4 regions of the Enterococcus raffinosus genome follow, and region 2 is predicted to be linked to each of the others. Evidence: riboswitches for the same ligand, from Rfam matches in the RefSeq annotation. Region 2 holds a riboswitch; each other region holds the start of a gene.
The links. A riboswitch is a leader RNA that binds a small molecule or an ion and turns the genes downstream of it on or off. The one in region 2 is predicted to bind magnesium.

Region 1: another riboswitch for magnesium. It lies ahead of J9537_RS19720 (LCP family protein); the one in region 2 lies ahead of mgtA (magnesium-translocating P-type ATPase).
Region 3: another riboswitch for magnesium. It lies ahead of J9537_RS19705 (ABC transporter permease subunit); the one in region 2 lies ahead of mgtA (magnesium-translocating P-type ATPase).
Region 4: another riboswitch for magnesium. It lies ahead of J9537_RS05445 (GNAT family N-acetyltransferase); the one in region 2 lies ahead of mgtA (magnesium-translocating P-type ATPase).

The regions. Positions count from the first base shown of each region.
Region 1 is NZ_CP072889.1:1,059,049-1,066,520, reverse strand. It holds gene J9537_RS19750 (DNA/RNA non-specific endonuclease) at 1-151, shown strand, start outside; gene J9537_RS19745 (LPXTG cell wall anchor domain-containing protein) at 313-1,329, shown strand; gene fsa (fructose-6-phosphate aldolase) at 1,369-2,016, opposite strand; gene J9537_RS19735 (YxeA family protein) at 2,257-2,628, shown strand; gene J9537_RS19730 (universal stress protein) at 2,705-3,130, opposite strand; gene J9537_RS19725 (Nramp family divalent metal transporter) at 3,120-4,703, opposite strand; M-box (ykoK) riboswitch at 5,167-5,333, shown strand; partial or broken gene J9537_RS19720 (LCP family protein) at 5,417-6,540, shown strand; gene J9537_RS20745 (helix-turn-helix domain-containing protein) at 6,631-7,314, shown strand; gene J9537_RS20740 (IS3 family transposase) at 7,251-7,472, shown strand, end outside.
Region 2 is NZ_CP072888.1:1,656,996-1,664,467, forward strand. It holds gene mgtA (magnesium-translocating P-type ATPase) at 1-2,008, opposite strand, end outside; M-box (ykoK) riboswitch at 2,203-2,367, opposite strand; gene J9537_RS08145 (nitroreductase family protein) at 2,405-3,136, opposite strand; gene J9537_RS08150 (aminotransferase-like domain-containing protein) at 3,137-4,558, opposite strand; gene J9537_RS08155 (IS1182 family transposase) at 4,748-6,118, shown strand; gene guaC (GMP reductase) at 6,229-7,206, opposite strand; gene J9537_RS08165 (DUF3788 family protein) at 7,388-7,472, opposite strand, start outside.
Region 3 is NZ_CP072889.1:1,050,076-1,057,547, forward strand. It holds gene J9537_RS19685 (sensor histidine kinase) at 1-566, shown strand, start outside; gene J9537_RS19690 (ABC transporter ATP-binding protein) at 651-1,337, shown strand; gene J9537_RS19695 (ABC transporter permease) at 1,334-3,892, shown strand; gene J9537_RS19700 (ABC transporter ATP-binding protein) at 3,971-4,750, opposite strand; gene J9537_RS19705 (ABC transporter permease subunit) at 4,830-6,587, opposite strand; M-box (ykoK) riboswitch at 6,645-6,811, opposite strand; gene J9537_RS19710 (LysR family transcriptional regulator) at 7,112-7,472, shown strand, end outside.
Region 4 is NZ_CP072888.1:1,112,097-1,119,568, forward strand. It holds gene J9537_RS05435 (hydroxymethylglutaryl-CoA synthase) at 1-749, opposite strand, end outside; gene J9537_RS05440 (hydroxymethylglutaryl-CoA reductase, degradative) at 979-3,396, shown strand; M-box (ykoK) riboswitch at 3,661-3,830, shown strand; gene J9537_RS05445 (GNAT family N-acetyltransferase) at 4,006-4,434, shown strand; gene mgtA (magnesium-translocating P-type ATPase) at 4,634-7,288, shown strand; gene J9537_RS05455 (GNAT family N-acetyltransferase) at 7,335-7,472, opposite strand, start outside.

The DNA.
Region 1 (7,472 bases), on a different replicon from region 2:
CGATAGTAACGGAAAAGGATTGATCAAAGGCTCAAAAAGCGGAGTCTATCATCTGCCAGGTAGTAAGTATTACGACAATACCACAAATCCCAAGGCATGGTTCAAAACCATTGAGGAGGCAAAAAAGGCGGGGTATCGGGCACCAAAATAAATTTTGAAAGAAAATTCACACTTTTACTTTACAGATACATTTCTTATGTTACAATATTGTTACGAAATAATTAAAGATATTCTTCAACTCCAGTATGCTCAGAAGTGAGTGGTTGAGTATCGCATAAGAAATGAGTTCACATCATTAAAGGAGTGAGATTTTTGAAAAAAACATTAGTAGCTTTATCATTACTCGTTCTATTCCCCATCAGTGCCTATGCAGAAACTGAAAGCTCCACTGTGTCAGACAACGCGGCTGTAGCTTCAACCGAACAATCAGCACCTGTCCAAGATCAAAGCGCCGACAATACTGTGGTTGACTCAAGTGCACCAGCTGATGCAACTATGGACAGCGGCACAGAAAACAGCGAAACAAAAGATGTTCAGAAAGCACAGGATAAAACCGTTGATCAAATTGAAAAGGAAACGGGCGTGAAAAAGAGCAGCGACCCTATCGGGAATGAACAGGATACCGATAAGATTCGTGAGATGCTGAAGGACGAATCAATGAAGAGTATCATTTCATCTAGCGAAGTGGATGGCTATACCGACCAGCAGTTATTAAATGCTATGACAGTTTGTGTTAGAATCAGCACAGACACCTATGGTTTAGATGTTGGCGGCTATGCTCGGATTCTTCAAGCACTTTACAAAGACAACACCCTATCTTGGGATAAAATCCAAAATATCTTAAATTACAATCCTAGTAATTACACCAACGCGATTGAAATGGCGGACCAAATTGACAGTTTGCAGGCATATTTAGCCGCGCTTTATCCAAGTAACAGCTCATTCATGCCGATTCGTCAAATGAGCAATCAGGAATTAACCAATGTTCTGAAACACATTTCACCAATTCAAGAAAAGATGATTGGTACGGACGGCGACTTTTTCCCAGGCATCATCGCTTGGATCGCACGTTATTCGAAAGATGACGCTATTCGCAATGGTACAGCTGCGAATACAACCACCAGCACCACGGAGGAATCTACGACAGCCTCAACGACTCAAAGTGCTGAAAATAAAGCACCAGTAAAAAATGATACTGACAAAAAAGACGACAAAGGCGGCTTCCTACCAAAAACCGGTGAAGAGAGAAGAACCTGGTTGACGGTTGCTGGGGTAATTATTTTGGCCCTTATCGCTTTTATTATGATCCGTCGCAATCGTAAAAAATAAAAAAATCAGTGAGCGGAAGTCCTTCGCTCACTGATTTTTTTATTTTGATTGAAACGCCTGCCAATCAGCTTCGAATTGAGCGATGCCATTGGTAGTCAAGGGATGGCTCCACAATTTCGGGAACAGGCTGCCTGGAATCGTTGCAATGTCTGACCCAGCTAACGCCGCTTCTTCCACGTGACCTAGATGCCGAACACTCGCCGCAATAATCTCTGTATCAAAATCATAAATATCAAAAATATCTCGTAAATCACTGACTAATTGGATTCCATCTGAAGCGATATCATCCAAACGTCCTAAAAAGGGACTGACATAAGTGGCGCCGGCTTTTGCTGCCATTAAGCCCTGCGCCGCTGAAAAAATCAACGTCACATTGGTTTTGATTCCTTCTTTTGAGAGGGTGTAGACCGCTTGTAGGCCTGCTTCGGTCATCGGGATTTTAACGACGATATTCTTCGCCCATTGACTGATTTCTCTCGCTTCGCGAATCATCCCTTCACTTTCCAGCGAAGTGACCTCCGCACTGACTGGTCCAGGTACCAACGCACAGATTTCTTTGATAACCGTCTCAAAGTCTCTGCCCTCTTTTGCGATAATCGTTGGGTTTGTTGTGACACCATCCACCAAACCCAGTCGATTGATCCGCTCAATTTCTTCAATATTTGCCGTATCTAGAAAAAACTTCATGTTCTCCTCCTATAATAGGTCGTTCCATCAGCAACAGTCACATTTGTACCTAGCTAACAACTAAAAAAATAAAGCGTTTTCTCTCCTATCTAGAGTATACCACTCTCCTCTCCTCCTTCAACTTTCAGCTTAACGTTGTGACAATTTTGTTCGTTTCAGATAGGTCCCTCGCCCGATTTTCGAAAGAACGTTTCTTGATACGCTATATGTATCAACAATGAAAGGAAGGTCATACTACTTATGATCAAAAAAATATTAGGCGTTATCGCCTTCATCACCATTTTACTCTTTGGATCGATGCTCTACTCAAAAAACTCATCCAGCGAGATCGCTGGGGTTATGGATCAGCTAAACCCATTAGTAAAGGAAAGTGAGCTCTATGTAAAGACAACAAAACCACAATCTGTCAATGAATATGGGACAGCCAGCTACCAGCAATTAGCAGCCAATAAAGAGGGAGAGACACGGACGATTCAATTTAACGGCCTCTCTGAATTAAAAACCGATCGTTACCTGAAGCTAACAAATAAAGGTGCTCATGTAGAAACTTACGAAGAAGTTCGCAGAGATCAAGTACCGGAAAAAGCTTTAAATGAAATTGATCCGCGATAAAAGAAAGGTTCGCCTGTTTTTAGTAACAAGCGAACCTTTTTTCTGAATTCTTGCCTTCTTGTGTAAAGCCTTCGGTCTAACGAATGATCATTGTTGAGACTTTTGCGTATCTGGCCATATAAGCGGCCTGACTTCCGAAAAAGTCTCTGATTTTACTCGTTGACTTTGAACCAATGACTAACAGATCCGGCTGATTTAATGGGATAAATTTATTAACGATCAATTCTCCGGGATTTCCTTTATTCACGATCGTGGTTACATGTACCACACCCGAAGTGAGCGCCTCCTGTTTGTATTTTTCACTTCGCTCTCTTAAATCATTTAGCTCCTTTTCCCAATAATTCTTATCTAAAGACTGATAAACATTGATAATTTTTTCCTCCAAAATAGAAACAATAATTAGTTCGGCCATCTCTTGACGTGCCTCCTGAATAGCAAAATGAAATGCTTTTAGCGCATCTGGACTCTCGTCTACGCCAACCATAATCTTCCTAAAGCTCATCGTCATGCCTCCTTTCCATACTTTTCCGCCTCAATTGCTGGGCATAACGCCTATCTCCTTTATATAGCTCAACAATGGTCCAAATAAGAACAAGAAGAACCGCGACAATGATTCCATACGCGAGATTGTCCGCGAACTTAAACTGCTCTTTTGTGGGTGTATCGCCAAAAAAGCCTTCAATTTGATTTGGAAGTCCCTTCATATTTAGAAAAATCAACCCAAGAACGGATAGCCAGCCTAGAAACTTTACTAGCCAAGAATTTTTGAACCGTTCTCCCATCTCTACATGACTGTCTGTAAATATCAATAAGGGCAACATGGAAAATGGCAAAGCAAACGCCAGAAAAACTTGTGAATTATTCATTAGATTATTAATCGCAAGGTGCTCTTCCACTTCACTTTTTCCACTTGTCATATACACACAGATTAATACAGGAATGACAGACAGTAATCGAGTGACTAGCCGCCGCAACCAGATAGGTACTCGCATATGAACGAATCCTTCCATAATAATTTGTCCTGTAAGCGTCCCAGTAATCGTTGAATTTTGACCAGAAGCCAATAAAGCAATTGCGAAAAGAATGGATAGTATTCCAGAGGTTGCTATGTGAGCCAAAATGGCATTATTCATGACATTGGGATCTGATAAGGCTTTAAACAAACCGAAAAATGAAGGATCCTTGACACTGCCCGTTTTGAAAACCGCTACGCCCATAATCAGGAGCAAAGAGTTGACAAAAAAGGCCATTATCAGCTGTATATTAGAGTCCCATTTTGAAAAACGCAAGGTACGGGCAATATCCTCTGGATCATCGTGATTAATCTTGCGACTTTGCACAATGGATGAATGCAGATAAAGATTATGCGGCATGACGGTTGCGCCAATGATTCCTAGAGCTCCTGTTAATGGCGTTTGTCCTGCGACTGCATGATTTGTAGAGAACGCTTCTGCACTTGGCACCAATCCTTTGATCACATCTCGCCAAACTGGTTTTGACAACGCTACCTGATAAGCAAAAATAATGAAAATGACGACAATCAACACCACAACGATCGCCTCGATTTTCCTAAATCCGATTTTTGTTAATAGCAGCAGTAACAAGACATCAAAAACGGTAATGAATACCGCAATGAATAATGGAATATGGAATAACAGATAAAGAGCAATGGCTCCACCAATAACCTCTGCGATATCCGTTGCCATAATGGCCAACTCCGTTAAAAGCCAGAGTACGATGCCCAACGGTTTGCTGGTTCGCGCCCGAATCGCCTGTGCCAAGTCCATTTGAGAGACGATCCCTAGCTTGGCAGACATGTATTGCAAAAGCATCGCGATCAAACTGGACATGAGAATGATTGACATCAATAGGTATTGAAAATTCTGGCCGCCAGTAATTGAAGTCGACCAGTTGCCGGGGTCCATATAGCCGACGGCAACAAGAGCTCCTGGTCCAGAATAGGCGAACAAGGTTCTCCAAAAATTCATGTTCTTAGGAACTTCAATGGTTCCATTAATTTCTTCAAGTGATGGTCCGTTTGCATACTCAACTAAATGATGTTTTGTGTGTGACACACTCCGTTTACTTTGCTGTGGATCATTCAATCAAATTCCTTCTTTCAAAAACGGCTTCTTAATTATTTTAGGCAACCCTAAAATATCGCAAGTGACGTGTTTTCGCAACAAGAAGATTTGTACAATGACCTTCTGTATCAGGCTTTTTTTAAAGGAGTTACGTTATCCCATGTCTATTCCTTTTCAGTGAAAATCATTTCTTTATGATTTGTTTCAACTCTTTTCGCTCCTAAAAGACGGCCTTCGCTAACACTCCTTCCTAAATACGAAATAATCGTTATTTTAAAAAATATTATTGTATATTCTTGTTCTTTTATCTTTCTCATTACGGATTTTTCGTAAAGACTTTTCACCTATTTAATAATGTTTATTTAATAATGTCTTTTATAAATATATTGTTAAGAAAAACGATTCAACTGTTTTATTTGATCTCTCCTCGTTATTATATGTTCAGTTGACAGCTTAATTATCTTGTTAGGTGAGGCTTCTATACAAACATAGGCTATTGCGCAAAAACATCGAAAGATGCCAATGTGTAAAACACGAATGGTCGAATTAAGGCTCTTCTAAAAATAGCTAAGAATTTTCTTTACGTTGTATAGTGCTAAAACTCAGACGATGAGAGGACATGAAAGGACAGCCTTCTTATTGTGTGTAAGAAGGCTGTCCTTTTTGTTAATATAAACAATTTTAAATTGAAAGGAAGATTTATCATGAAACGCGTGCAAAAAATAATTTTACTTTGTCTAACGGCTATCCTAATGTGTACCATTTCTGTCTCCGCCTATTTCTTATTAGCCAATCAGCATTTAAAAAAAGCTCTGGCTAACGGCTATCACCCCATAAAAAATGAGTATCAAACACAAAGCAAGCAAGATAGTGAAGCTTTTTTGATTATGGGCTTAGACAACACCATTGAAAGAAAGCTCGGCACCACTCGAACGGATGCCATGATGGTTATCACCATCAATAATAAAACGAAAAAGCTTACCTTCTGCAGTTTGCCGCGAGATAGCTTTGTACCTATTGAGGCCAAGAACTACCACGGCAATCAGCGGATCGAAGCCGCCTATACCTTTGGCGGGCCGACTGCATCTGTCAATACGGTAGAGAAGCTACTGAAGATTCCGATTGCTCATTATTGCGTGTTTAATTTCTTATCCTTTATTCAGTTTATTGATGCCATTGGCGGGATCGATATCAATGTTCAGCATTCCTTTGATGGTGTAACAAAAGACGGTCCAGGGGCCATCCACTTCGATGAAGGGAAACAGCACGTTGATGGAACAAAGGCTTTATCCTATGCACGAGAACGTCACAGCGATAACGATATCATGCGGGGCTTTCGCCAGCAAGAAATTATCCAGGCGGTGGGAAAGAAATTAAAGTCAAAGGATACCGTTAAAACCTTACAGGAATCATTGACTCGTTTGACAACAATATCCAAACCAATATTACTGGCAATCAGCTAATAACACTGATGAAAAATAGTTTGGCTTACAGCGATTATGACAAACAACGGCTCACCTTTGATTGGCGAACCTTCAGTAATCAGGGGCGTAGTATGGTGGAACTATACCCAGACAGCATTCGCTACGTCAGTCATGAATTGAGAGTAAGTCTTGGAATAGATAAAAAGAATGAACAAGATAAGAAGGACTTTGTCTTCCAAACAAATGGGAATTACCTCTATCAAAGCGACTATTCTGTTCAGGATGAAGCCTCTGAAGAGAAGGAATCTACCTCTCATAACGGCAACACTTATATTGGAACACCGGGAAATACTGAGACGGGTTCGCTTCCGACTGTTAAAACGAAAAATGGCTTTGTTCCTTGATAAGGTGTTAACTAAAAAGCGTATGCGTTCTGATATGCTACCCCTAACTAGGACAAAGAAATAATTAAGTCCTAGTTAGGGGTATTTATTATGGGAAAAAGACAGATGAAACTTACTGTGGAAAAACGAGTACAGTTTGTTAAGCAGTATTTGAATGGAGAACGAGGATCAGCTCGAACCGCTAAAGAAGCTGGAATTAGTTCCACTACGTTGAAACGATGGTGCGCAATTTATGAAAACGAAGGTCCTGCTGGGTTGATTGCCACAAGAAAGAATAAGGGATATTCAAAGGAACTAAAACTTGAAGCCGTTCTTGATTATCTGAATGGCTCAGACAGCCTATTGAGAGTAGCTAAAAGATACGAATTAAGAAGTACAACTCAACTTCGAGACTGGATTAAGAGATATAATACTCATGGAGACTTCAAATCAGAAAGTGGTGGAAGCAACGTGAGACAAACAAAAAAATTCAGTTTGGAAGAACGTGTAGAAATGGTCCTGTATTGTATCGCAAATGACTATGATTACAGCAGGACCGCAGTCAAATACCAAGTGAAATATGCCAATCTCTACAATTGGGTAAAGCGTTACGAAAAAAAAGGCAAGGCCGGTTTAGAAGATCGTCGTGGACAACGAAAAGCCAAACAAGAAAGTCGCACCCCAGAGGAAGACGCGCAAATCAGAATCGCTCAACTCGAAGAACAAGTAAAATACCAACAGATGGAGATCGACCTGTTAAAAAAAGTAAAGGAATTAGAAAGAAGGGATCGCTAGGACAAGTCAGAAAAGTAGTTGCTTACGAAGCAATCAAAGAACTTCACGAAGAAAAAGCCTATGCCATCTTACCCATGTGTAAAATCATGAGTGTCACTCGTTCGGCTTATTTGCGGTGGATCGAACATCCCTATAGTGAACGGACGCTAGAAAACATG
Region 2 (7,472 bases):
TTTTAATGTATTTCATCATATTACTAAATACTCGGCGGCCTTCAATAACACCACTTTCTAAAACGCCTAGACTTTTTTCTAGTAGGATGATTGAACTGGCATCCTTAGTGATATCTGCCGCTGTGTCCACCGAAATTCCGACATCAGCTTTTCGTAAGGCTGGCGCATCATTGATTCCATCCCCCATGAAACCCACCGTGTGTCCCTTAGTTTGTAGCGATTCAATGATTCGTGATTTTTGCATAGGGTTTAACTTGGCAAACAGATTGATTTTTTCTGCTGCTTGATACAGCTCTTCATCTGACATTTCATCAATTTGATTCCCTAATACAAAATCATCCGCAGGAATACCAACATCTTGGCATACTTTTTGAGCAACGATTGCATTATCTCCTGTCAAAACCTTCACTGTTACACCGTGTTGTTGGAGCGATTTAATTGCTGGTTTAGCTGATGCCTTTGCTGGATCAAGGAACCCCATAAAACCGATTAATGTCATATCTTTTTCATCATCCGTTGAATAAATAGGTTCATCATGGGCATCTCTCCGCACAGCAACCGTGATTACTCGCATACCTTGACGATTCATTTTCTCGTTAACGATCTGTAACTGTTGGCGGATATCTGGCGTTAATTCTAAAATTTCCCCATTTATTTCAACATATTTGCAGATTGCTGCCATTTCTTCAACAGCACCCTTAGTGATCATTAGTTGATGCTCGTCCGTCTTCATTACGACAGTTAAACGCCGACGAGAAAAATCAAATGGTATCTCATCAATTTTCTGAACCGCTCGATAAGGCAAATGACGATTTTGCTCTTCAAAATAATTAATTACCGCGATGTCCATCAAATTTTTCCACCCTGTCTGATAGGTAGAATTCATAAAAGCCAAGTCCAAAACTTGTTCATTTTCATTTCCTAAAGGGTCTAAATGCTGTACTAATACAACGCGATCTTCCGTAATAGTTCCCGTTTTATCTGTACATAAAACATCCATACTACCTAGATTTTGAATCGAAGCTAATTCTTTCACAATGACTTTGTGCTTCGAAAGAGTTAATGCCCCCTTCGCCAAATTCGAGCTTACTATCATTGGGAGCATTTCAGGTGTCAAGCCCACTGCAACTGCAATTGCAAAGAAAAAGGCACTACTCCAATCCCCCTTAGTAAATCCGTTAATTAAAAACACTAAGGGAAACAGAACCATAACCATACGCAGCAACAACTTACTAACTTTTGATAATCCAATATCAAAAGAAGTCTTGCCACGTTTCGATGTCGCATTTTTAGCGATATCACCAAAGAACGTTTGCTGACCTGTCTTTAGAATAATAGCTTTTCCTTGACCACTTAACACGTCAGTTCCCATAAACACTAAATTGGTTAAGTCTAATGCGGTTGTTTCTTCGTTTATTTCCGTCTCATCTGAAAGATATTTTTCGACAGGCATTGATTCTCCCGTTAACGAGGATTGATTGACGAAGAGATCCTTCGTCCAGATTAACACCGCATCTGCTGGAATCATGTCTCCAGTCGCTAACGTCAGAATGTCACCAGGTACTACTTCGTCCATCGGAATTTCCTTTGTTTCTCCATTACGTGTGATCGCAGCGGTATTTTCAATCATTTCTTTTAATTCAATACTCGCCTTTTGTGAGCGATATTCTTGAATGAACGTAATCAAAACACTAGCCAAAATCATGATCGTCATCACAATTGAGGCCTCAATATCATTTGTCAACAATGAAACGATGGCTAAAAGTGCTAAAACATAGACAAATGGATCGTTGAAAGCCTGCAAAAATAATAAAATACCAGGTGTCGGCTTCTGCGCAGAAACTTCATTAGGTCCATACTCCTCCAAACGACTTTGCGCATCCTCCTCTGATAGTCCTTGAAGAGATGTTCGCAAATTAAGGAATAAGTCACGATCAGATAAAATTGCTAATTTTTTTAACTCTTGATCTTTATTGATTTTGCGAGCAAGAAGGCCTTTTTTGTTCATCATAGTTTTTCCTCCTAAAATTCAAGGCAGCCAAAGCCGCCCAGTTATTCTTACTTTTCGGTCGACTATCTTCAAGGTCCATCTTCCTCACATCCTTTCATTATTCTTTGGCGATATTAAGCAACCTAACATGCTTACAGGTTTAACTGACAGAAAAAAAGCGCACACTCGAAAATGAGCACGCGCGAAAATCCAATCATGTTCATCGTCGAGCTTTAGCACTATAGGGCGTAGACAAAATTTGTCAGCTACGTTATGAATCACCTTCACGATGATTCCTGTTTTACCCATTGGCGTCTCTCGACATTTTTGGGCAGTAGCCTGTGTCCGTATAGGAGCCTCACCTAACAATTATTCTTATTTACATCCTTACTATATGTCAGTTAACTCTCGGTGTCAAACATTAGATTGAAAAAACTTTTTCATTTTCAGAAACTCATCGACCTTTTTATTTGGGGAACTGCTAAAGTAATCTGCAAATTTTTTACTCCACAGTTTCGTTTCGCGAGCTTCTGCAAATTTTTCCATCGTATCATCATACTCTTCTATCAACTGATAGTTATAATCTTGGTACGTGTCATAGTGTACAATTGCCTGTTCTGGCAAACGAGGTTTGATTTTCATTTCCACATTGGGCTTTCCAATGCTCAAGCCAGCAACAGGAAAGACGAAATCAGGTAAATTCAACAAATTGCTTACTTCTGGAATATCTTTTCTAATCGATCCAACGACTACAGAACCCAATCCTAAAGATTCAGTGGCGATTACTGCATTTTCCAGGGCTAAAGCAGCATCGGTTACTGCTGTGATCAACGGATCTATACCTTCATTAATGCGATAACCCACTTCATAATGTTTAGCGACCTTCTCTGTCCTTTTTAAATCAGCTACGAATACAAGAAAAACCGAACTTTTAAGCATGTGTGGATTCCCTGGATTGAGCTCAACAAGCTTTTCTCTAATTTTCCGATCTCGTACCACGATAATGCTGTACATTTGACCATTCATCCAACTCGGTGCTTGACGACTTGCGTTCAAAATTTTTTGTAATTCTTCCTCTGATAATTGATAGTTTTCGTCAAAATTACGATACGTTCGGTGTGTCTGTAAACTCTTTAATGCATCCATTTAATTCCTCCTTAGCTCTCTAGAAATCTTCTGTAGTTTTTCGAAAAAAAGTTGCTGTGCTTTTTCTGATAGTCGAGTATAATTCACTCTCATTGCCATTGTATCACTACTAAAAAGAAATGCGGGGGCAATTAATATTTTTTCTCTTAGGAAAATTTCCCAGTCTTTTCTGAACAATTTTTGATGCCGCCAAGTAAAATAAACATAGATTCCGCCTTCAATTTTAGAAATTATCCAATCCTCTGAAATACTATCAGCTAATGAAACAAATAAGTTGGCACGTTTCTTTAATTTACTTACTAATTCTTTCTGATTCCGTTCAAACTGTGAATCGGTCAAAGCGGTATGGGCGATCACCTGTGGGAAAACGCTGATGGAAAAATCCATCATTTGCTTGGCCTCGGATAATCGTTGAATTAAATCCCGATCAGCCACAATCCAGCCAATTTTGATAGAAGAACCAAAAATTTTAGATAATGAGCCTAGATGAATCACTTGATGTGGTGCAAGTTCCTTCAACGAAGGAGGGATGAGGTTAAAATTCATCTCACTGAATACTTCGTCCTCGATAATTGGTAGCTGGTATTTTTGACTGAGCTCAATCAATTGCCTTCTGCGACTTTCTGACATCGTCTTCCCCGTCGGATTTTGAAAAGTTGGGTTAAGGATAATTAGCTTTATTTTTTTTGTGAGAATTAATTGCTCTAGCTTATCGATCTTCATTCCTTCATTATCCATCTCTACACCATACAGCTTAATACCTGCAGTTGCGAAAATCGGTAATGAGTATAAAAAAGATGGGTCCTCGATAGCTACGCTGTCTCCGCTCTGCAGCATTACCTGAAGCAGTAAGAACATTGCCTGCTGTGCGCCTGAGGTGATCAAGACTTGGTCCGAAAAAACATCAATTTTCTGTTCTATTTTTATTTTCTGACAAATAATCTGCTGCAAAGGTCGATATCCCAAGGGGCTTTGTTTTCTTTCTTCTAAAAGTAATTCTTCCCAGGTGTAAGAAGGGAAGCGAAAATCAGGAATCAAATTTAAGGGGAGTTCTCCTGAGTAAAGATCAAGTGCTTCAGAATCAGACAATAAAAGTTGTAATTTTTCCAGAAAAGGTTCTCTAGGATGTGATTCCTGTGTAAAAAAACTGCGCCAATCAACCCTTGGCATCGTACTCCTTCCCCAATTTCCCTCATTAACTATTGTCCCACTACCCTGTCGCCGCAATACCCAGCCTAGACTAACCAACTCATCCAAAGCGTGAACGACTGTCGATCGATTTACATTATAATATGTAGCCAATTTACGCTCCGACGGCAACCGATCTCCTGGTTGCAGAGTGCCTTCTTGAATATAGGAAATAATTTGTTCCATAATTTGTTGATATATCGGTATTTTTGTTTTTTCTGATAGCTCCCACATAGAAATCCCTCATTTATTATTGGATGACTCAACGCTAACCCAATTCAATAAAAGAGTCAAGATAACTAAAAAAACTCATACTAATTATTAGTATGAGTCAGACTGTAGACAAAGTCCATTTTATGGATGCTGTCTACAGTTTTTTCTTTTATAATGGATTTATGAAACCGAATACAGGAGGGATAGTTTATGATGTCCAAAAACAATACGAATGGTAGAAACCAATTCGCGATGCTCACGATTGACGATCTGGTTCCTCATGATCACCTTGTTCGAAAGATTGATGCGGCGATTGATTTTGAGTTCATTTATCCAATTGTTGAAGAGACTTATTCAACTTTAGGACGACCAAGCATTGACCCCGTTATTCTTATCAAATTAGTGTTTATCCAATACCTCTTTGGGATTCGCTCCATGCGACAAACAATTAAGGAAGTCGATACCAATGTCGCTTATCGTTGGTTTTTAGGATTTTCCTTCGAAGAAGACATCCCGCATTTTTCCACTTTTGGTAAAAATTATGTCCGGAGGTTTCGAGAAACCACGTTGTTTGAAGACATTTTTGCTTATATTTTGGGACAAGCAGTCAAAGCAGGCTTTGTGACAGAAGATAACTTATACCTTGATTCGACGCACATCAAAGCCAATGCCAATAAACATAAGTTCACGAAGGAAATGACTCATGACGAAGCGAAAGCCTATCAAGATGAATTAGAAGATGAAATCAATCGTCAACGAATCGAAGCGGGAAAACGCCCTTTTACTTTGGACTTAGAAAAGGAAGTGGAGCTGAAAGAAAGAAAAATAAGTAAGGCCGATCCAGAAAGTGGCTACTACGTCAAAGGCGAACGAGAAAAACAGTTTGCTTATTCTGCCCATACATCCTGCGATGACAACGGATTTGTTCTTAGCACGATCGTGACTCCCGGAAATATCCATGACAGTCAAGTCGCGTTCCAACTCGTCAAACAATCGAAGAGACTTTTTCCAGAAATCAAACGAGTGGTTGCGGATGCTGGCTATAAGACCCCGAAGTTTGTTCACTTTTTGACACACTGGAAACTTCGGCCAATTTTACCCTACTCACGCCCGAGAGGAAAGAAAGGGTTGTTACCAAAAAAGGAATTTGTCTATGATGAGTGTCACGATTGCTATCTTTGTCCTAACGATCAAATGTTAAAATTTTCTACAGTCAACCGAGAGGGCTATCGAGAATACAAATCAAATCCGAAAAAATGCATAAGTTGCCCGTTGCTAAGAAGCTGCACGAAAAGTAAAAATCATCAAAAAGTGATCACACGACACGTTTGGGCGAATTTGATGGATGAAATTGAGCAGCTTCGCCTGACAGATTTGAATAAAGAGATTTACAAAAAGAGAAAAGAAACGATCGAGCGAATATTTGCAGATGCAAAAGAGAAGCATGGGATGCGTTGGACCAAGTATCGAGGCTTGGAAAAAGTCGCGACGCATACGATGCTAGTGTTTGCTGCAATGAATTTGAAGAAACTGGCCACGTGGCTATGGAAAGGCAAAGAGCCTTTATTTTTTTTGCTCTGAATTTCGAAAGGAAACATATAAAAAGACGACCCAAACTCGAACTACGAGTTTGGGTCGTCTTTTGTCTACAGTCTGACTCATACTAATTATTAGTATGAGTTCAAATAATATTAAATCGTATCCCCATTGAAAATCGAGTTCTTAACAACTACATAATCAACTTTTTGCAGCGCCTCTAAATCATTCCCACCCGCGTAAGAAATCGATGATTGCAAATCTTGCTGCATTTCAATAAGAGTGTCTTTTAAAGAACCTTTATAAGGAATCCAGATTTTCTTTCCTTCTACATTCTTCTTTTCACCTTTTTGGAACTCAGAAGCACTTCCAAAGTACTCTTTATAAACAACTCCATCTTCGACCATTGTTTCCCCTGGTGATTCCTCGTGTCCAGCAAAAAGGGAGCCAATCATAACCATCGTAGCTCCGAATCGAATGGATTTTGCGATGTCTCCATGAGTACGAATACCACCATCTGCAATAATTGGTTTACGTGCCGCTTTTGCACACCAACTCAGTGCCGCTAATTGCCAACCGCCAGTACCAAAACCTGTTTTGATTTTAGTAATACATACCTTACCTGGTCCAATCCCAAGCTTGGTAGCATCTGCCCCAGCATTTTCTAATTCCCTTACTGCTTCTGGTGTACCAACATTCCCAGCAATTACAAATGTTTCTGGCAAATATTTTTTGATATGCTTGATCATATTAATCACCGGATCAGAATGTCCATGCGCAATATCAATGGTAATATAGTCCGGGTTTAATTTTTCTTCTGCTAATTGTTTTACAAAATCATATTCATATCCTTTTACACCGACACTAATAGATGTAAATAAACCACGAGATTGCATTTTCTTTATGAATGGAATTCGTTGGTCCTCATAAAAACGATGCATAATATAGAAGTAACCATTTTCTGCCAAAAATTCCGCAATACTTTCATCAATAATCGTTTGCATATTGGCTGGTACAACGGGCATCTTAAAACTAAACTTTCCTAATTGAACAGTCGTGTCACATTCTGAACGACTATTAACAATACACTTATTAGGAATCAGCTGAATATCTTCATAATCAAATACTTTCATAATGGCCTCCAATGAATAAGATCGCTATCTCATTTTAATTTGTTTTTATACTATTCAGACTACAAAAAGCAGGACTAATAAAAAAACATAGAGCGTTATCGCCCTATGTAATTTACAACATATTCACTTAAAAAGCAAGCTGATTTTAAATTTTATCTCAAAAAACACGAACATTAACTTTTCAGACTAAAGCATTTCTTAATTTTTTGGCCTGAAGACTAACTAAAAAAATAACGTCTTCCATTTCCTCCTCATTAGTAACTTTC
Region 3 (7,472 bases), on a different replicon from region 2:
CCAGTGAAAAAGAGCGAAAAATGACGCTTCGTGAAATTGAAGCTTTGCTTTTGCGAATGGACAAGCTAATCACCGCTTTACTGAAATTATCTCGCTTGGATGCGGATGTAGTAGCGTTTCAAAATGAACAAATTTCGGTTTCTAAGCTGATCGAGGAGGCTTTGCGTCCTTTTTTAGTGAGCTTAGAGTTGCATGAGATTCAGATAGAAAAGCAGATTCCTACAACTTTAACGATCCAAGGTGATGCCAATTGGCTATCTGAAGCGCTTCAAAACATCTTGAAGAACTGTATCGAAAGTATCGGGGAACAAGGGACAATCATTATTAACGCAGAGGACAATCCGTTATTTTGCGCGATCACGATCCATGATAGTGGCAAGGGATTTGAGACAGCAGATTTGCATCACTTATTTGACCGCTTTTATCGCGGTGAAACCGGCAGCCAAACAGGCTTTGGCATCGGCATGTCCCTCAGCCAATCGATTATCAAGCGTCAGGGAGGGACAATTACGGCCAAAAATCATCCTGCTGGCGGGGCGATATTCATCATCCGTTTTCCAAAGTGACGAATCTCTCACCTAGAAGTCACCGAGCTGAAAGGTGTGGCTTCTATGATAGAGAAGAACCATGAGGAAGGGGGGCTCATAAAAATGGAGCTGTTAAAAATCGAACACCTTTGCAAAGTCTATGGAAAAGATGAGAACAAGGTTGTGGCACTGGATGATGTATCTTTAACGATTGAAAAGGGAGAATTTGTCGCAATCATCGGGGCATCCGGCTCTGGAAAATCAACGTTGCTGCATATGATTGGCGGGGTGGATGTACCTACTAGCGGAAAAGTTTGGTTAGATGGACAAGATGTGTATGCACAAAACAATGATAAATTAGCGCTTTTTCGCCGCCGTCAGGTTGGATTGATCTATCAATTTCACAACTTGATTCCAACGTTGAATGTGGTGGAAAATATCACCTTGCCGGTGTTGATGGACAGACGGAAGGTTAATCAAGAGCGGCTCACTGAATTATTGGCGCTCTTAAGACTAAGTCAACGGAAGAGCCATTTACCGAATCAACTATCTGGCGGACAGCAGCAGCGAGTCTCCGTTGGACGGGCATTGATGAACGCGCCGGCAGTCTTACTGGCAGATGAGCCAACCGGCAGCTTGGATAGTAAAAATGGCCATGAAATTATCCATCTGCTGAAAACAAGTAATCGTAAGTATGGTCAGACGTTGATTGTTGTTACTCATGACGAGGAGATCGCGCTGCAGGCAGATCGGATCATCGGGATTTCCGATGGCCGCGTGACACGAGATGAGAGGATGATCCAATCATGAACATCTTCCACAAAGTCACCCTGCAAAATATGAGAAAAAACCGCACGCGCACCTTGGTCACGATTCTAGGAGTCATCCTATCTGCGGCGATGATTACCGCGGTTGCCAGTTTCGCCATTTCGCTTCAACAGTATATGGTGAAGGGAGCTGAGCAGAAATACGGCGATTGGCAGGTGGCATTTTTGGATACTAATGCTGCTTTCGTTAAAAAGCAAACTCAGGATAAGGATGTTCTAAAAACAACGACGTATACAAATATTGGTTATGGTCAGCTTGAGGGAGGGAAAAATCCCAATAAGCCCTATCTATTTGTGGCTGGCTTCAATCAACAGACCTTTGACACACTACCAGTTAAACTCATCGATGGCAGATTGCCGAAAAATAGTCAAGAAGTAGTAGTACCCGCTCACGTGGCAGCCAATGGCGGTGTAAAATATACAGTCGGGGAAACTTTGGCGTTAACGGTCGGTGAGCGCTTGGCTGATGGCAGACGTCTTAATCAGCAGGATGCGTACAAGAAACAAGAAGGATTGAAAAAAGCTGCCGAAAAAAACTATAAAATTGTGGGTATTTGCGAGCGACCGGGGTTCGAAAGCCAGCATGCACCAGGATATACATTAATTACTTGTGAAGATAAGATAGGGCCTCGGGAGAATGTTAGTGCCTTTGTGACGCTCAAAAAACCACGGATGGCTCAGGCCTATGCCGCTGCTGTTGGAAAAAAGCAATCCTATACTTTCAATGAAGAAGTGCTGCGTTTTACTGGTGCTTCTAATGATCGACTGTTTAATTTATTGCTGTATTCTATCGGCGCGATATTAGTTGTTTTGATAATGCTGGGATCTATTTTTCTGATTTACAATGCCTTTACGATTTCTTTGAATGAGCGGACACAACAATTTGGTATCCTGTCATCGGTAGGGGCGACACCTAAACAGCTGCGAAATTCGGTTTTATTTGAAGGGATATGTATCGGTACAATAGGAATTCCCTTAGGCATTCTATTAGGACTTGGCAGTCTTTCTTTAGTGATCATGCTTGTTGCCAAAAATTTCAGAAATGTTCTTTATGCCGATGTGCCATTAGCTTTATCCGTCTCCCTACCTATATTGTTGGTAGCGGCTGGAGTCAGCTTGCTCACTATTTTGATATCGGCGTATCTTCCCGCGAAAAAAGCGGCGAATACACCGATAATGGAGAATATCCGCCAAACTAATGAAGTAAAGATTTCAACAAAGGATGTTAAAACCACGAAGCTTTCAGAAAAGCTTTATGGTCTGGAAGGGCTACTGGCTTTAAAGAATTTCAAACGCAATAAGAAGCGCTATCGATCGATTATTTTATCACTGGCTTTTAGTGTAGTTCTTTTCGTTTCGGCTCAGGCTTTTGGTAATGGCCTGCAGCAATCAGCTAAGCAGATGGTGGTTGACTCAGATTACGACATCGTCTTTTCTAGTGCTGAGATGAAGGAGCAAGAGCTGTTTCGATTGTATGAAAAATTTCAAAAGGTTGAAGGAATCACTAGCAGCTCTTATCAATCCATTCTGCAGTACACTAGCCAAATAGAAAATAAGACACTTTCTCAGCATTATCGCGAATTGGAGAAGATAGACGCGACCAAAACAACAACATTTCAGGCAGATATCCAATTTATTGAAGACAAGGAATACGTGAATTTTATCAAGAGTCTTGAGCTTCCTGTGAAAGATTTTACTGGTGACAATGCTAGAGTGATCGCTGTCGCGAAACAGCGGATGAAATTATCTCATGAGAAAGAACAGTTGGTTGATCTTTTTCCAAAAGATCGAATGACACTTAGAATTGCACCGACAATTGGAGGAAGAACGGATACAAATCAACAGCAGGTTATCAATGTACAATTCGCCGACACCTATCCATTAGATACTTTGCCACGACAGACTAATGAAAAGCACTCCTATGTGTTTATGCTCGTCGCACCGTATCAGCTGAAAACACGCTTTTCACCGGAAGGGATCGATCAAGTTAGTGGTCTGACCTTTCTTTCAAAAGACGCAGCCCGTTCAACTGCTGACATGCAGAACATCCTTCAAAAAGAAGGAGTTTCTATACCTTACGAGCTCTACAATGTACATGAAATATTTGATCAGAATCGTAATATTCTCTTTGTAGTGAACCTTTTCAGCTACGTTTTTGTTGGGATGATCGCATTGATCGCACTTGCGAATGTCTTCAATACGATCTCTACCAACATTAAGTTGCGGCGGCGTGAGTTGGCAATGTTGCGTTCGATAGGAATGACTGATCATGAGTTTAATAAAATGATGGTTTATGAATGCATATTTTATGGCTTCCGTTCATTAGTATGGGGAATTCCAATCGCAGGGCTCTTCTCTTGGTTGATTTACCAAGGAATGGTAAGAGGTGGAGCGGAGATTGCTTATCAATTTCCGTGGAGCAGCCTATTGATCAGTACGCTGGGCGTACTTCTCATTGTAGCGATCACGATGTTCTATGCTGTAGGGAAAATTAAAAAGGAAAATATCATTGATGTTTTGCGGGGAGATTTGGCTTAAATAAAATAAAAAATCAGGTGTGGATAATACACCTGATTTTTTTGAGGATGCAATGGTCAGATAGTAAATTTAGGGAGTTTATGCTTGCATCCGCCGAATCATTTCTTGAGTAATTTGCTCAACGATATTGATAATAGTTTTTGGAGTGCGTTGATTTCTAGGGACATCGATTGGGTAAATTTTTGCTACACGACCGGGATTTGCATCCATCAAAACGACGCGATCAGAAAGCTGTACAGCCTGCTGAACATCATGAGTAATCATAACGATGGACTTCGTAGCAATTTGGTTGCCGAGCCAGATGGATAGTAGGTCATTGGATAGTTGACTAGCGGTAATAATGTCCAAAGCGGAGAAGGGTTCATCCAGCAATAAGAGGCTAGGCTCGATCGCCAATGCTCGAGCAAAGCCCACTCGTTGCTTCATACCGCCGGAGAGCTCGCGAGGGTAGGCCTTTTCAAAGCCCTCTAGCCCGATCATTTCAATCAGATTACCCACGCGTTTTTTGATTTGTTCCCGTGATAGTTCCTCGCGATTCTCTAGCCCAAAGCTGATATTTTTCTCTACGGTTAACCAAGGAAAAAGTGCGAAATGCTGGAATACCATACTGATGTTGGCATCTGGCTCAGTGAGTATTTTATTTTCAAAGGTGATTTCGCCCTTCGTTGGTTGGAGCAGTCCGGCAATGCTTCTCAATAGAGTGGACTTTCCAGTCCCTGATTGTCCAATGATACTCACAAATTCGTTGGTTTTAACAGTCAAATCAATATTTTCTAAAACCTTTAAATGCTCTTTATGTCCTTCAATTTCAAATTCTTTGCAAACGGATTTTACGTTTAATAATTCAATATTTTCCATGCTTTTATTTCGTATACCGGAAAATCTAGTCCCAGCATACTTCTCCTTCCGATTAAACTTTTATGCATACTTGTACGCATCAGTAATGAAATTTTTCTTTTGCGACACGATACAAAGGTTGCCAAACAAAGGCGATACAAAGCCCTACCACAAAGCACATTGCCAATGTACCTAGAGCCGATTTGTCCTTGATACCGTCGTTCACCGAAATGTATTGGCCCAACCCAGTCACATTGATAGATTTTTTCCCCCATTGAATACTTTCAGCAGCAATATCTGCGTTCCAAGCAGCGCCGGCAGCATTAATAATCGCGGTGATAATGTAAGGTAAGATCGAGGGGATGAGATATTTAACCCACCAATGCCATTTCGATAATTTGAAAATTTTTGTCACGTCTCGAATATCATCTGGAATTGCTAAGTATCCAGCAATCACGTTAAAGAAGTAATACCATTGACACCCGACCATTATCAAAGGCAGAATCCACCATTCCAATTTATCAAACCCCATGCTTATAAAGATAACAATAAAGGGCGTATAAACATTAGAAGGAATCGAACCTAAAATTTGCCCAATAGGTTGCACGATATTTAACCGACGATTGTCACTAGCTACCCAAATAGCCAGAGGGGTAAAAATCAGTCCAGCTACAATCATTGCTAAGGTTACACGTAAGGTGGTGTAAAGTGTTAAACGTGGAATCATTCCGAAATCCTGATGAGGCAAAAAATGATACAGCTTGATAGAGCAGACAATGATTAAGACCCCCAGCCCGATATACCACAAGGTTTTAAAGAAATTCCGCAGTTTAGCGATTCGTTTATAGAGTCGATCAAGCTTCAAAAAATACCAAATTTTCGGTAGTTGATAGATCCAAAATTGACTAAATAGTGAAAAAATATGAGAACAATAGTGCGTCAATGTTGCCTCTTTGAGCAAACGATAAATAATAGATCGTGGCGGGATAGTACTTTCAACATCTGTCTCATACTTAAAGTAATAGGTTGCGCGAACCAATGGTTGAAAAACTAGAAAGTTCAGAATGATAACATTCAGTAGTAAGGCTAAGACAGCCCATAAGCATGCTTTAAAATCAGCACGGTCCAACGCGATTTGAATATAGGAGCCAATTCCCGGCAAAAAAAGTGTCGTGTCTTTCGGAAGAGCAACAGAAGCTTGTTCACTGGCCACCAAGGCGAACCAAGCCGCCGTTTGGGAGATAATCACGTTCCACAGCAATCCTGGAATCGCGTAGACAAATTCTAATCGCCAAAATTTTTCCCAAGGGTTGTATTTGAACTGATCTGTAACATTCGATAAATCAGAAGGAATGACCTCCATGATTTGGTAAAGGGTCAACATGATGTTCCAAGCTTGACCGGTAAAGATCGCGAAGATCGCCACACATTCGGCACCTAAGACATTTCCAGGGAAAAGCCCTAGCAGCCAAGCGGTGGTGAAAGTCAAGAAGCCAAGTAGTGGAACGGACTCTAAAAAATTGACCATCGGTAAAATAATCCGTCTAGCGGTTTTATATCTTACCGCTAGAACACCGAACACAAAGGAGAAAAGAAATGACCAAATCATCCCGATGATCATTCGAAACATCGTTCGAATGGAAAAATAGAGCAGGTTTGAGATGGCTAAGAAATCGTGTGTTTTACTAGGGGTCGATAAAACCTCTTCTGAGGGTAGAGAATCTAGCGGTCGATTCATTTTTATTAAGGAAAAGACCAAAATAAATGCGAATAACGCTAAGATTATCACAAATGTCAGATTTCCAATGCTTTTCTTTAGCGTGGTATTCTTTTGAGATGGAGCGTGTAAAACTTTCAATGTAAAAAACCTCCTAAATAATCATATTAAGGAGGTCACCGAATAACTAATTTTATCAGGAAATCACGTTCATTGAGCTTTGGCTTTCTGAGACGTAAGAAAAGTTTCTAGTTATCTTGAGAAAGCCTTCATTCGACAATCCCTGCTTTACTCGTTACTGTCTCTCGACATTTCCGAGCGATAACCTATGTTCTTCAGAGTAACCTCACCTAATATGATTTTTATTTTATTGTGCAAACCCATCATACTCGTGAAAAAGGGGAAAGCAATCGAGAAAAGCTTATTGATGAATAAGCAGCAAGAGTGAGCTATTGGGAACAAAGGGTTTCTACACCTTTTCGTTTATTAAGGAATCGCATTCCAGATTCATGAAAGACGTTTTCCTTCAAATTTCAGAAAAAAAGCGATCAAACGTTAACCTCTGTTAAAGAATATCTGTTATTTAATGTTCTTTCTTGATTGTTTGGCCTATAGAGGAGCAAAATTAGGTTGACCTAAAATACTACATGTTTGGATGTGAAAAAATGTCAATCGAAAAATTAGAGTATTTCTATATTATCGCTAAATATAGCAGTCTTTCTAAAGCTTCTCAGGAACTCTATGTAGGAGTTTCTTCATTAAGCTCAGCATTGAAAAGTCTCGAAAACGAACTCGGCTATGATCTATTTCTTCGTCAAGGAAAGAAATTGATTTTAAGTGAAAAAGGAGAGAAAATCCTCCCTGTAGTCAAACGTATCATTGATGAAGCTAAGAAGATTCAATTTCCGCTCTATCAAATGATTGATCGACCAATCTTTAAAGTAGGCATCAGCGAATCTATTTTCATTTTTGAAGCTGGAGAATGTGCATGCAAAGAGGTGGATTACACGATTCGTTATGTGAATG
Region 4 (7,472 bases), 540 kb from region 2:
TCAGAGAAAATTGCCCGCAGCGCTTTACGTCCCATTTTTGTATAAGGTAGGTGGAAAGTCAGCGCGGCATAATCACTACTATCTGTATGATTGACTTTTTTATTTTGTTCCCAAATACGAGTGAAGGAATCGATATACACCTGATTTGACATGTGACCATCAACTAATGGGTAATCATGTCCGGCCGGACGCCAGAAATCATAAACATCTTCAGAATAGAAGACACTATCATTGTTGAAAGCTAATAGATGTGGGTTTTTAGTAACTAGCATAGCGACTGCACCGCACCCTTGTGTCGGCTCGCCTCCGGTGTTCAGTCCATATTTAGCAATATCTGCTGCAATAACTAGAACTTTGCGATCCGGATGCAAAGTAACATAGTCGTTGGCTTGTTGAAGTGCAGCAGTACCACCGTAACAGGCATGTTTTATTTCAAATGAACGAGCAAATGGTTGAATATCTAACAGTTCATGGATGATAACTGACGCTGATTTTGAAAAGTCGGTGCTAGATTCTGTGCCGACAATTACCATGTCGATATTCTTTTTGTCCTCATCTGTAAGAATTTTCGCAGCAGCACTTGCTCCTAAAGTAACGATGTCTTGTGTCTCAGGAATAATTGCCATCTGATCTTGTCCAAGACCAATGTGAAATTTGTTGGGGTCAGTCTCACGTGCATTTGCCAAGTCCGTCATATCAAGATAATAATTTGGTACATGGAAACTGATTTTATCAATCCCTATATTCATATTGCTCCTCCTATTTCTAATTGATGAATAATGCTTCATCAATCAATTTCACCAGCATATCTTTCCACTAAATTACCAAAGTAAAAAAGTAGAGTAGACATTCTTTTCTTCCAAAGGTAAATATATCATAGAAAGGTCAAAATTAGTTAAGTTTGAATCTTAAGAAATTATAAAACTATCTATGCTATACTTACGTCTGGTTTTTAATGAAAATATTGGAGGTGCACTCTTGGAAGAAGTAGTTATTTTAAGCGCTGTACGAACACCAATTGGCAGATATAAAGGCAAATTAGCAACTGTTTCAGCCGTCGAGTTAGGTGCGTTCGCCGTAAAAGAAGCGATGAAACGCGCAGATCTCGCGCCAGATCAAGTTGAACAAGTATTCATGGGGAATGTATTGCAGGCAGGAAATGGTCAAAATGTCGCAAGGCAATCTGCAGTAAAAGCAGGAATTCCTTATGAAGTACCCGCCACGACAATCAATGAAGTTTGCGGTTCAGGAATGAAATCAGTTATTTTTGGAATGCAGCAGATTTTGCTAGGTGAAGCTCAGGTTGTTGTCGCAGGAGGAACTGAAAACATGTCACAAGCACCAAAAGTGACAAGTTTTGACTATTCTGCACAAGAGTGGCAGGAACCAAAATCAAGCATGATCTATGATGGATTGACAGATGCTTTTAGTGGCAAGCATATGGGACTAACTGCGGAAAAGGTAGCTGAAGAGTATCAAATTACTCGTGAAATGCAGGATCAATATGCCTATGATTCCCAAATGAAGGCTTCAAGAGCCAGTAAAGATGGAAAATTTGAATCAGAAATCGTTCCTATTCCTCTTTCGGATGGAAGCACGTTATGGGAAGATGAAGGGATTCGACATGATTCAACACTTGAGAAAATTGCTTCTTTAAAGCCTGCTTTTAAGGAAGGAGGCGTTGTTACGGCGGCTAATGCTTCGACTTTGAATGATGGGGCATCAGCGGTTGTTCTAGCGGCGAAATCCTATGCGATTGAGAATGGATTAGCTTATTTAGCGGTTATCAATGGCTATAGTGAAGTGGGAATTGACCCTAGTATCATGGGGATGGCTCCAGTTTCAGCGATTAATAAACTATTACACAAAGCAAACCGAACGATTGACGAAATTGATACGTTCCAAATCAATGAAGCATTTGCGGCTGCTTCTGTCGCTGTTCAAAGGGAATTAAAGCTCCCTAATGAAAAAATCAACGTCTATGGTGGTGCAATTGCACTAGGACATCCAATCGGAGCTAGTGGAACACGGATTATCACGACTTTGATCTCAGAGCTTGTACAAGAGGACAAACAGCGAGGCGTCGCAAGTCTCTGTATCGGTGGCGGCTTAGGTCTAGCTTTGATGATAACGAAAGCTGAGGATCAAGAAACTGCAAAAAAAAAGTTTTATCAAATGACCCAAGCCGAACGATTAGCTAAGTTGGTCAAAGAAAAAAAGTTGTCGGCGAAGGAAGCGGCACAACTAGCCACTGAGACAGTATTACCAGAGAAAATCGCGAATCATTTAATTGAGAATCAAATCAGTGAGTGCTCCATTCCACTTGGATTGGCACAAAATTTCGTCATTAATGGAAAAAAAAAGCTTATTCCAATGGCGACAGAAGAACCTTCTGTTATCGCTGCTGCTAGTAATGCAGGGAAGATAATCGCTAAATCTGGTGGAATCACGACACGTGTGATGAATCAAAATATGGTTGGTCAAATTGTTTTGCGGAACGTTACAGATTTTGAGAAAGTGAAAAAAATCGTTGATGCCAACGAACAAAGCTTTTTTGCGGTCGCTGAGAGAAGCTATCCGTCTATTTACCAACGTGGCGGTGGAGTACAATCGATAAAAGTGCGTACCTTTGAAGAAGGTTATGTTTCTATCGACTTAGAAGTGGATACAAAAGACGCGATGGGAGCGAATATCTTAAACACAATGCTGGAGGCTGTTGCTCAAGAAGTCCGACAACTAATGCCAGAAGCAGATATCTTATTTAGTATTTTAAGCAATTATGCGACACAGTCTCTCATTGAAGCGAAATGTGAAATTTCATTGGAACAGCTCTCACCTGAGTTGGCTGAAAAAATTGTTTCTGCGAGTGAATACAGTAAGATTGATCCGTATCGTGCGGCTACCCATAACAAAGGCATTATGAACGGCATTGATGCTGTGGTATTGGCAACTGGAAATGACACACGTGCTGTAGCCGCTGCGTGTCACGCATACGCGGCACGAAACGGTCGATACGAAGGGATGACTGATTGGTCTATTCAAGAGAACACCCTCATTGGTAAACTGACTTTGCCTATGAAGGTTGGAATTGTTGGAGGAGCAACAAAGGTTTTTCCAAAAGCGCAATTAAGCTTGAAGTTATTAGAAATAACGTCTGCTGAAGAGCTAGGAGAAATCATCGTGGCTGTTGGATTGGCTCAAAATTTTGCGGCTATTCGTGCATTAGTCACAGAAGGAATTCAAAAGGGACACATGGCGATGCAAAGTCGTTCGTTAGCGATTACTGCAGGCGCCACAACTAGTGAAATCCCACAAGTTTCTAGACAATTAAGAAAAGCTGAACGAATGAATTTAGCGACAGCTGAAGAAATTATAAAAAAACTTCGTTTGGGTTAATTAAAAGAGTCGAAAACGATTGAGTAGAGCAAGAGGCTCTACTCTTTTTTATAGAAACAATCGTTATTTAATTATATCCTCTCAGATTTTTCTGAACTTTTATATAAACTATAAATTAATTTGAAAACTTTTTTTAATAAAAAAATCGCTTTAAATCAATATGAAATTGGATTTTTCAAAGTGTGAATAAAGGGATCAACGGATTTTTTTCATAAAAAAGTTTGACAGACTCGTTATTACTTGTTATATTGTGTTCGAAAATAAAATATGATTTGTTAGGTGAGGCTCCTATACAAACATAGGCTACTGCCCAAAAATGTCGAGAGACGCCAATGGGTAGAACAGGAACTGTCGAATACAAGGCTTTTCTTAAGGTAGCTAAGATGTTTGTCTTTACGTTGTATAGTGCCAAAACTCAACGATTAGATCGACTATACGACTTTGTCTCTTTAGGATGAATAATAGTAAGGCTTTTCGCTGAGTTTTTGAGCGAAAAGCCTTTTTTACGTAGCAATCATTATTATTTTTAAAACAAGAATAAGGAGGAACAATCATGGTAAAACAGTGTTCACATTAACAAAGTGGAATAGCCCATTATATAATGAGGCCTTGACACTTAGAAACAACGAGTTAAAGCTAAGCTCTGGTAAGCAACTTCTATTCCAAGCACCTAGAGAGGAAAAGAACGATCTTCACTTGGTTGTCAAGCGAGGGAATCGAGTAGTAGGAACGCTATTACTACATCCGATCTCAAACAAATGTGCTCAGATCAAACAAGTTGCAGTAGATGCTCATTTTCAAGGGGAAGGGTTAGGAAAAAATTTATTGATTTATGCAGAACAGATCGCGAGGAGTTTCGGCTTTTGTTTCGTTTTTTTAACTGGTAGAAAGCAAGCATGGGGATTTTATGAAAAATTAGGATACCAGGCGATTTCTGATGATTATGAAGAAGGCAGATTGGTTATGAGAAGCTATAAAAAGAAGATTCAATCATCACTTGAACAAACAGAAAAAAAGGAGATGAAAACAAATGGATGACAGTAGCTCAATAATTACGGGTTTATGGCAGAAAAGAACAAACAAGATACTATTGTCTATTTGTTTTTAACCTCCACTTTTCTCCATAAGCCCGTCGATTGCAGGAGGGGTAAGGATGAATACGGTAAAAGATATGGCTCTATACTTGTTTATAGGGATAGGATTATGGCATATTTTTTTCGGAGAAAAGGAGAAAAAAATGAGACAACAAAAGAAAGTAACAACAAGGACAGATTATAGTTTATTTGCTAGAAAAACAGTGAAAAATATTTTTGAGACGTTTAATACATCGACATTGGGATTATCAGCTGAGGAAGTTTTAGAAGCTAGAGAAGCATTTGGTGAAAATAAGCTTCCTTTAAAAAAGGCGACACCATTTATCATAGAAGTTCTAAAAGCATTTATTACCCCTTTTACTTTGGTACTAATTGGGTTAGGATTCATTTCTTTGGTTACAGAAGGGATCTTGCCAGAAGCAGGTGAGAAAGATTTCTTTGGCAGCGGCATTATTTTGGTTATGGTGTTAGTCAGTGGAACAATGACACTGGTACAGTCTGTTCGTTCAAATAAAGCGGCAGAAAAGTTAAAATCATTGGTCAAGGTAACGGCAACGGTTCGTAGAGAGAATCGTTATAACGAGATTCCGATGGAGGAGATCGTCTGCGGTGATCTAGTAAAACTTTCCGCAGGGGATATGATTCCAGCGGATATCCGTCTGATTACCACGAAGGATCTATTCATCTCACAATCTGCTCTAACTGGCGAAAGCTATCCTGTTGAGAAAAGTGCTGGTGAGATAATGGGGAATAAGAATTCTGAAACTAGTTATGATAATTTGGTATTTATGGGAAGTAATGTAATTAGTGGAAGTGCTGAAGGCGTTGTAATTGCCACAGGTGCAAATACATTGTTTGGCGATGTCGCAAGTTCTTTATCGGACACTCCCGTTCAAACAAGCTTTGAGCTAGGAATTCGTAAGACCTCTTTCTTATTTATTAAATTCATGGCCTTGATGGCGCCAACAGTGATTGTTATTAATGGATTTACTAAAGGGGACTGGATGGAAGCATTTCTATTTGGTTTATCCGTTGCTGTAGGTTTGACACCGGAAATGCTGCCGATGATCGTAACGACTAATTTGGTCAAAGGTGCTACAGGGATGGCGAATAATGGCACAATTATCAAGAACTTAAACGCGATTCAAAATTTTGGTGCAATTGATGTTTTATGTACAGATAAAACGGGAACCTTGACCCAAGACAAAATCATTCTCGAATATCATTTGGATTGTGATGGAGAAGAGGATCATCGAGTTCTAAGACATGCTTATTTAAACAGCTATTATCAAACAGGATTAAAAAATTTGATTGATGTTGCGATTATTGAATCTACCAAGCAGGAATTAGACACCGATGCGATTCGTTACAAAAAAGTAGATGAAATTCCTTTTGATTTTCAGCGGCGTAGAATGAGTGTTGTTGTGGAGGATCAACAAGGAAAAACTCAAATGATTACAAAAGGCGCGATTGAAGAAATGCTGGAAATTTCCTCTTTCGTAGATTTTAAAGGGGAAGTCACAGAATTAACAAATGAATTAAGAAAAAAAGTATTACAAAAGGTACACGAGTTAAATGAAGATGGCTTACGTGTCATCGGGGTCGCTCAAAAAACGAATCCTAGTGTTGTCGGTGAATTTTCAACTGCTGATGAGGCAGAGATGGTGCTTATAGGCTATTTAGCTTTTCTAGATCCACCAAAAGAAACCACGAAACAAGCATTGAAGGCATTGAAAGAACACGGTGTAGGTGTGAAGGTTTTAACAGGCGACAATGCCTTAGTGACAAAATCTGTTTGTAAGCAAGTTGGATTAGGAACGGAAACAATCATTCATGGAGAAGACTTAATTCATTTAAAAGAAGATGAATTAGCGGAGATCGCAGAAAATTACAATGTCTTTGTGAAGCTAAATCCGCAGCAAAAACAGAAAATCACGAGTTTGCTCAGAAAAAATGGGCATACGGTTGGATTCCTCGGAGATGGGATCAATGATGCTCCGGCAATGAAGGCAGCCGACGTTGGAATTTCTGTTGATACTGCAGTGGATATCGCGAAAGAATCTGCAGACGTCATCTTGCTAGAGAAAGATTTGATGATTTTGGAACGAGGAATTCTTTCAGGAAGAGAAACCTTTGGCAATATCATGAAGTACATCAAAGCTACTGCTAGTTCAAATTTTGGGAATATGTTTTCGGTATTAGTAGCTAGTTCTTTTCTGCCGTTTTTACCAATGCTGCCGCTACAAATTCTCTTCTTGAATCTGATTTATGACATTTCTTGTATTTCAATTCCTTGGGATCGGATGGATAAAGAGTATTTAGAAAAACCAAAAAAATGGACTGCCTCCAGTATAGGTAAGTTTATGGTCTGGCTTGGACCAACTAGTTCAATCTTTGATATTACCACGTATTTATTGATGTATTTTGTGGTCTGTCCAGCTGTCATTGGCGGAAGCTATCACTCATTGTCACCAGATCAGCAGGTAGCTTTTATCGCTATTTTCCATGCAGGCTGGTTTGTCGAGTCGCTTTGGTCACAAACCTTAGTTTTACATGCGCTGAGAACTCCCCAGATTCCATTTATTCAAAGCAGAGGGTCATTTATCATGACGGTCATTACAACTTTAGGGATTGTTGTAGGAACCTTGTTGCCATTTACAAATTTCGGACAGAATTTGGGATTAGGTATCTTACCTAATCAATATTGGCTATGGTTAGTTGTCACGATTTTGGCTTATCTTTTGCTAGTTACCTTGGTAAAAAAAATCTATATCCAACGTTACCAAGAACTTTTATAATAAATCACGCCTCCGAAAAATTAATTTCAGAGGCGTGATTTATTATTTATTTTTTATCTGCTCGCAAATAAACCATGTCGACGAGTTGAACGCCTTGGTCAATTATCGGTTCGTGATAGTTGTCTGTAAAGAAGTTTTCTACACGATGAGATTCTTGAAATCCACACTTTTTATAAAAGTTCAG